2 regions of the Streptococcus dentapri genome follow, and region 2 is predicted to be linked to the other one. Evidence: predicted binding sites of a transcription regulator. Region 2 holds the regulator's gene; the other holds the start of a gene.

Region 1 (3,381 bases), on a different contig from region 2:
AAAAATCTAGCTGTAAATGCTTGATATAATGCTGGGGAAAAATACGATAAAGTTGATATTTTGTCAGGTAATACTCTAAATTCTTTTCTGGCATATTCACCTCATTTTAGGACATATGTCCTATTTTAAAATCCTGTTTTTCATTATACTGGAATAGTTATCATTTTTCAAGAATGGAGCTGCTATGAAATACACCATGGAAAAAATCAGCCTTTTAGCTCTGTCGCTAATGCTGGTTTCCACCTATGCCATATCACCGGCACTACCACAGATGATTAGCTATTATTCTGCTAAAGGTTATAGTTCTGATAAAGTAGAACTATTGGTCTCTCTGCCCTCTTTTGCTATTATTGGGGTTTTGTTGGTAACACCTATGCTCAGTAAGTTATTATCTCAACGTTTTATTATTGTCAGTGGTCTTTTATTACTGTCTTTAGGTGGACTTTTCCCTCTAGTCTATCAAAGCTATTCTCTCGTTTTTCTATCTCGTTTAGTCCTGGGGATTGGAATTGGTCTGATGAATGCACGGGCCATCAGCATCATTAGCCAGCGTTTTACTGGTAGAGAAAGAACTCGCTTGCTAGGCTTAAGAGGGTCCGCTGAGGTTTTGGGTTCGGCCCTCTTAACCTTGCTAGCTGGTCAATTACTGAACTTTTCTTGGTCAGTAAGTTTTGCCATTTATGCAGCAGGTTTTCTCATTTTAGGACTCTATTTACTATTTGTTCCCCAGATACCAGAGCATGCTGATGGTGCCGGCATTTCTGATGAAGATAGAGGGAATGAGCGACTAAGTTGGAAGCAGATTAGCTATATTTTAGCGCTAGCTTTATATGCTGGTTTTGTTATTTTAATCAACTCTGCTAATACACTTAGGATTCCTCTTCTTATTGATAAATTGGGGTTAGGGACAGCCCAGCAATCTAGTTTTATTTTAAGTTTGATGATGCTGATGGGAATTCTGGCTGGTAGTTTATTTCAGAGCCTCCTTGATTATTTCAAAGATTATTTAATGGCTGTGGTGGTTCTTCTTTTAGGTCTTGGCCTCTTGTTGTTTTGGCTGGCTAATAGTCTCTGGCTTATCGGCTTGGGTGCCTTGCTGACAGGTTTTGTTTACAGTCTTGGTGTGACTTGCGTCTTCAACCTTATTTCAGAAACCATTCCCAAGCAGCAAGTGCACACTGCGACAACTTTAATTCTTCTAGGCTGTAATTTGGGTGGTGCCTGCGCTTCCTTAGTGCTGAGTTTTTTGGGTTATTTCACTAACTCTTTATCCTTTGCTTTTGCTATTTTGGGTTTCCTAAGTTTGGGTTTGGGGTTTGCTCTTTTGTTAGCCAGTCGTTTGCGGAAGAAGTAAAAGTTGACGCTGTTTAGCTATTTTGTTAGAATATAGAAGTCGTTAAGACAAACTAACTTCTTCTTGGTTGTAGGAATGCCAAAGCCTACCACTCGGTTGAAGCAATAAAAGGAGAAAAATAGATGGCAATTTCAAAAGAGAAAAAAAATGAAATCATCGCTCAATATGCTCGTCACGAAGGTGATACAGGTTCAGTTGAAGTTCAGGTCGCTGTTTTGACTTGGGAAATCAACCATCTTAATGAACATATTCAGCAACACAAAAAAGACCATGCAACTTACCGTGGTTTGATGAAAAAAATAGGTCACCGTCGTAACTTGTTGGCTTACCTTCGCCGTAAAGATGTTAACCGTTACCGTGATTTGATCCAATCACTCGGACTTCGTCGTTAAGTTATAAACCAGCTAGTTTTAGCAACACCAACACCATTCAGAAAAAAAGAATGGTGTTTTCTTTTACTTAAAATAGTGAAAAAAGTCACAAAAAACACTTGACATTCTCCATAAGCTCCTTTATACTAGAACGTGAAGAAAATCACAAAGATAAAATTTGTAGTTATTGCTATTTTAAAGAATGATAATCTTCATAAAATAAATATTTGACAATTATTAGGAGGTCATCTTAATGGCTAAAGGAACAAAAGTTGCTAATCAGAATGTTGAAGAACTGGCGCAAGAATACACCGGTTCTTTGGTTGAAAAAGCTCTCAAGGCTGAGGAAATTTTTGCGACCTATACTCAAGAACAGGTTGATAAGATTGTAGCTGCCATGGCTCTTGCGGGTTCAGAAGCTTCTCTCGAGTTGGCACAGGAGGCCCATGCCGAAACAGGACGTGGTGTTGCTGAAGATAAGGACATTAAAAATCACTTTGCGACCGAAAATATTTATGAATCTATCAAGAATGAGAAAACCGTTGGCATTATCGGTGAGGATAAGGTTAAAGGACAAATTCATATCGCGGCTCCTCTTGGCGTTCTAGCAGGTATCGTTCCTACAACTAATCCAGTAGCAACTACAATGTTTAAAATTTTGGTATCTCTCAAAACACGTAATGCCATTGTTTTTGCCTTCCACCCATCTGCTCAAAAATGTTCTGCCCATGCGGCTCAAATATTGTATGACGCAGCTATTAAGGCGGGAGCCCCAGAAAACATTATTCAGTGGATTGAAGAGCCATCCATTGCTAATACCAATGCTTTGATTTCCAATAAAAACATTGCTTCTATTTTAGCTACTGGCGGTCCTGGTATGGTTAATGCAGCCCTTAAATCAGGAAATCCATCAATGGGTGTTGGTGCTGGTAATGGTGCTATTTATGTTGATGCAACAGCTCACTTAAACCGCGCCGTTGAAGATTTGCTGATGTCTAAACGTTTTGATAATGGGATGATCTGTGCCACTGAAAACTCTGTGGCTGTCGACGCTTCAATCTATAAAGAATGGCTTGCTAAAATGCAAGAAAAAGGTGCCTACCTTGTTCCTAAAAAAGATTATAAGAAATTAGAAGACTTTGTTTTTAATGATAATCACGGAGTTAATGGACCTGTGGCAGGTATGCCTGCTAGATGGATTTGTGAGCGAGCGGGTGTCGATTTACCAGAAGGTAAAGATGTTCTCCTTTTTGAATTAGATGCTAAAAATATCGGAGAAAAGCTATCTTCAGAAAAACTATCTCCTCTACTTTCTGTTTATAAAGCAAAAGATCGTGAAGATGGAATCAAGATTGTTTCAGCTTTACTGGATTATCAAGGGGCTGGTCACAATGCAGGTATTCAAATCGGTTCACAAACAGACCCATTTGTTTCAGAATTTGGCGATCGTGTCAAAGCGTCACGTATTTTGGTTAATCAACCAGACTCAATCGGTGGTATTGGAGATATTTACACGGATGCTTTGAAAGCCAGTTTGACACTCGGAACAGGATCATGGGGGAAAAATTCATTGTCACACAATTTATCAACTGGCGATCTCTTGAATATCAAGACAGTCGCTAAACGCCGCAATCGCCCACAGTGGGTTCGCTTGCC
Region 2 (3,381 bases):
TGGAAAATCTGAAAGAATTATTTCTAGTGATCGTTTGGCTAGGAAAATGATGGAAGAGCTGCGAGATAAACGGCAGGAGCATCTGGTGGCACTTTATCTAGATACTCAAAATCGTTTGATTAAGCAACAGACGATTTTTATCGGTAGTGTTCGTCGTTCTATCGCAGAACCTAGGGAAATTTTGCATCATGCCTGTAAATATATGGCAACTTCCCTGATTGTTGTGCATAATCATCCTTCTGGTGAGACCGATCCTAGTCACCATGATATTAGTTTTACGAAAAAAATAAAACGATGCTGTGAAGATTTAGGAGTGGTATTCCTAGATCACATCATCGTTGGGTCAGATCATTATTATAGCTTTCGTGAAGAAACAGATTTTATTGTTTAGAGTTCATTGACAAAGTAATCAAAGAGTTCTTGGTCAGCCTGACGGTTTCCAATCAGTAATTCAGGATGCCATTGGACACCGAGAAAGTGAATATCTGGATGATTAGATTGTACCGCCTCAATAGTATTGTCATAAGGATCTTCAGCAATCACATCCAAGAAGGGAGACAGCTCTTTTATGCTTTGGTGATGGAAGGAATTGATAGCAGTTTTATGACCGTAGATTTGGGCTAGCTTACTATCTTCCTTAACTGTCATATCATGGTAAAGATAGTCAGAAGGTTTATCTTGCCAATGATTCTCAATATCCTGATTGAGGTTGCCACCTAGAGCAACATTCATCAGCTGTGTACCCCGACAGACAGAGAAGATAGGTTTTTCCTGACGTATAGCTTCATCAATAATGGCAAATTCAAAGACATCACGTGAGTACAGAAAATCATCATCGGTAGCTTCATTGTCTTCATGGTAAAATTCAGGGGTTACATTTTGACCGCCGATGAGCAAGATTTTGTCAACCATCGAGACATAAAGTTTAGCTTCTTCAACTGTGCCAATCGGCAGCAAAAGGGGAATCCCACCAGCCTTTTTGACACCTTGGACAAAGCCAGTAGGGGCATAACTCCAAGGAATATCATCGGTGGGATTAGGCCTTTCATTTGTTGTAATACCAATAATAGGTTTTCTCAGCATGAAAATCCTCCTAATGATCCTGATTCATAAAATAAAGTAGGGTTTGAAGTTCGCTGGTTAAATCAACATATTGAACAAAAACGCCCCTGGGGAGATTGAGGTTGACAGGAGAAAAGCTCAAGATTCCCTTGATACCAGCCTTAACTAAGAGATTGGCAACCTCCTGTGCTTTAAGGCTGGGAACTGTTAAAATAGCGGTGTGACAGTCAGATCCCTCAAGCCTTTCTTTGATGGTAGAGATACCATAGATTGGAATGCTATCGTCTGTCTTGGTGCCGACAAGTTCATTATCATCGGTATCAAATGCCATAATAATCTGCATTTTATTACGCTCATGGAAACGATAGTGGAGCAATGCCCTTCCCATATTACCGCACCCTACCAAAGCGACATTGGTGATAGAATGATCATTGAGAATATCTGCGAAGAAGTCCATTAGTTTTTTGACATCGTAACCAAAACCGCGCCGTCCTAATTCTCCAAAATAGGAGAAGTCGCGACGAACAGTTGCAGAGTCAATCCCAATAGCTTCGGCTATCTGCTTAGAACTAGCTTTTTCAATATTTTCGGCATGAAAACGCTTAAAAGTGCGGTAGTAGAGCGATAAACGTTTGGCTGTCGCCCTTGGAATAGATTTATCAATGCTCATCTCTCTATCCTCCCTAATAAATAATTTCCTATTAGTTATTTTAGAACAAGTTTGTGAAAACTGCAACAAAATAGTGATAAAAAAATCCTATTGAAATATAGGATTTTTTTATCTAAGTAAGGCTCAATCAACTTTCTTCCTTGGTAAAAATATCTCGTTCTACCAAGCTATCCATAAGGAAATAGAACTTATCCTGAATAATGTTCATCTTATCGGATTTAAAGATATTGACTAAGCGAAGACCAGACTGATCTGTAATACTTAATTTGAATGAACTAAGGTCCTTATTGATTATAATTTTGACAGGAAAACCATTCCCTGAATTTGGAACTTCCTCCAAGAGGCGGTTGAATTCATAATGCCCCAACTTGTTTTCAACAAAAGTTGTATCACGTAGGGTATATTTTTTAATAGCTGGACTGATAGTATAACTATACTTGCAATCGTCCAAATGGATTGTTTTTTCAAAAGCCATAATGTTTATCCTATAATTTCTTTTAATTTGGTTGCTAATTGTTTCAGTTCTTGGCTGGTATTTAGCTCTGAGAGACTGATACGAATAGACTCTTTGAGCCTCGGTGAATCAGTACCATAGAGGGCACTCAAGACATGGCTAGGGTCGACTGTACCAGCAGTACAGGCTGATCCGGTTGAAACGGCAAAACCTGCTAGATCTAGTTGTGTTAAAAGGAGTCCGTTGTCAATGCCAGGGAAACCGATGCTGATGACCTGAGGTATGGTTTGCTCACTGCCATTGAGATAGTAATCCATGGCTTCTAATTCACTAAAAAAGTCTGAGCGAAGTTGCCCCACCTTCTGGGTATTAGCTTCTAGATTCTGCTCACTTTCCTTGAGTGCATGTGCCATGCCCGTGATACCAATCATATTTTCGGTGCTGGCTCGGCGTTTAATTTCTTGCTCACCACCATGTAGGAGACTATCCATGTGATGAGGTTGGGTAAATAAGAATCCTACTCCCTTAGGCCCATGAAATTTATGGGCAGAAGCTGATAGAAAGTCAACGCCCAGTTCTTCGGGATGGATTTCCATTTTGCCGATTGCCTGAACTGCATCTACGTGGAAGACTGCTTGATGATTGGCCAACAGTTTACCGAATTCAGCAATTGGTAAAAGATCACCAGTTTCATTGTTAGCAAACATAGTACTGACTAGAATCGTATCATCTCGTAAGGCTGACTTAAGTGAAGCAGGTGTAATTTTCCCTTCCTGATCCGGCTGAAGATGGGTCACCTCAAAACCGAAGCGCTTTTCCAGATAGTCCATGAGACGCAGTACCGAATGGTGTTCAATAGCAGTTGTAATCAGATGTTTTCCCTTGTCTTGATTGGCCAAAGCATAGCCTTGAATAGCCATATTATTGCTTTCAGTACCACCGGATGTAAAAATAATATTTTTAGGTTGGGTTGCTAAAATTTTAGCAATAGTAAAACGGTTATCCCGTAGAAGATGATTGGCTTTTCGTCCGTAGCTATGAAGGCTGGATGGATTGCCAAAATTCTCGGTCATGACTGTCGTCATAGATTCGATAACACCTGGGGTCAAAGGAGTTGTCGCAGCATTATCGAGATAAATCATAATTAGTCCTCGTTTGAAGTATAGGTAAAGAGTGGGCTGAGTGGTTGATGATT

Evidence for each region. The regulator Rex, encoded in region 2, represses fermentation and respiration genes when NADH is low (regulators of the CRP and FNR family bind a similar motif). The targets are predictions, from matches to a motif close to TTGTGAANTANTTCACAA.
Region 1: adhE (bifunctional acetaldehyde-CoA/alcohol dehydrogenase) is a predicted target of Rex. The motif match lies at 1,820-1,837, and genes of this name have one in related genera.

Annotation. Positions count from the first base shown of each region.
Region 1 is NZ_JBHSAC010000052.1:36,570-39,950, forward strand. Features, by position in the region: gene ACFOSE_RS06220 (Crp/Fnr family transcriptional regulator) at 1-94, opposite strand, end outside; gene ACFOSE_RS06225 (MFS transporter) at 185-1,354, shown strand; gene rpsO (30S ribosomal protein S15) at 1,477-1,746, shown strand; gene adhE (bifunctional acetaldehyde-CoA/alcohol dehydrogenase) at 1,979-3,381, shown strand, end outside.
Region 2 is NZ_JBHSAC010000023.1:772-4,152, forward strand. Features, by position in the region: gene radC (RadC family protein) at 1-391, shown strand, start outside; gene ACFOSE_RS02525 (gamma-glutamyl-gamma-aminobutyrate hydrolase family protein) at 388-1,083, opposite strand; gene ACFOSE_RS02530 (redox-sensing transcriptional repressor Rex) at 1,094-1,732, opposite strand; gene ACFOSE_RS02535 (DUF1831 domain-containing protein) at 1,860-2,207, opposite strand; gene ACFOSE_RS02540 (cysteine desulfurase family protein) at 2,213-3,328, opposite strand; gene ACFOSE_RS02545 (ribose-phosphate diphosphokinase) at 3,331-3,381, opposite strand, start outside.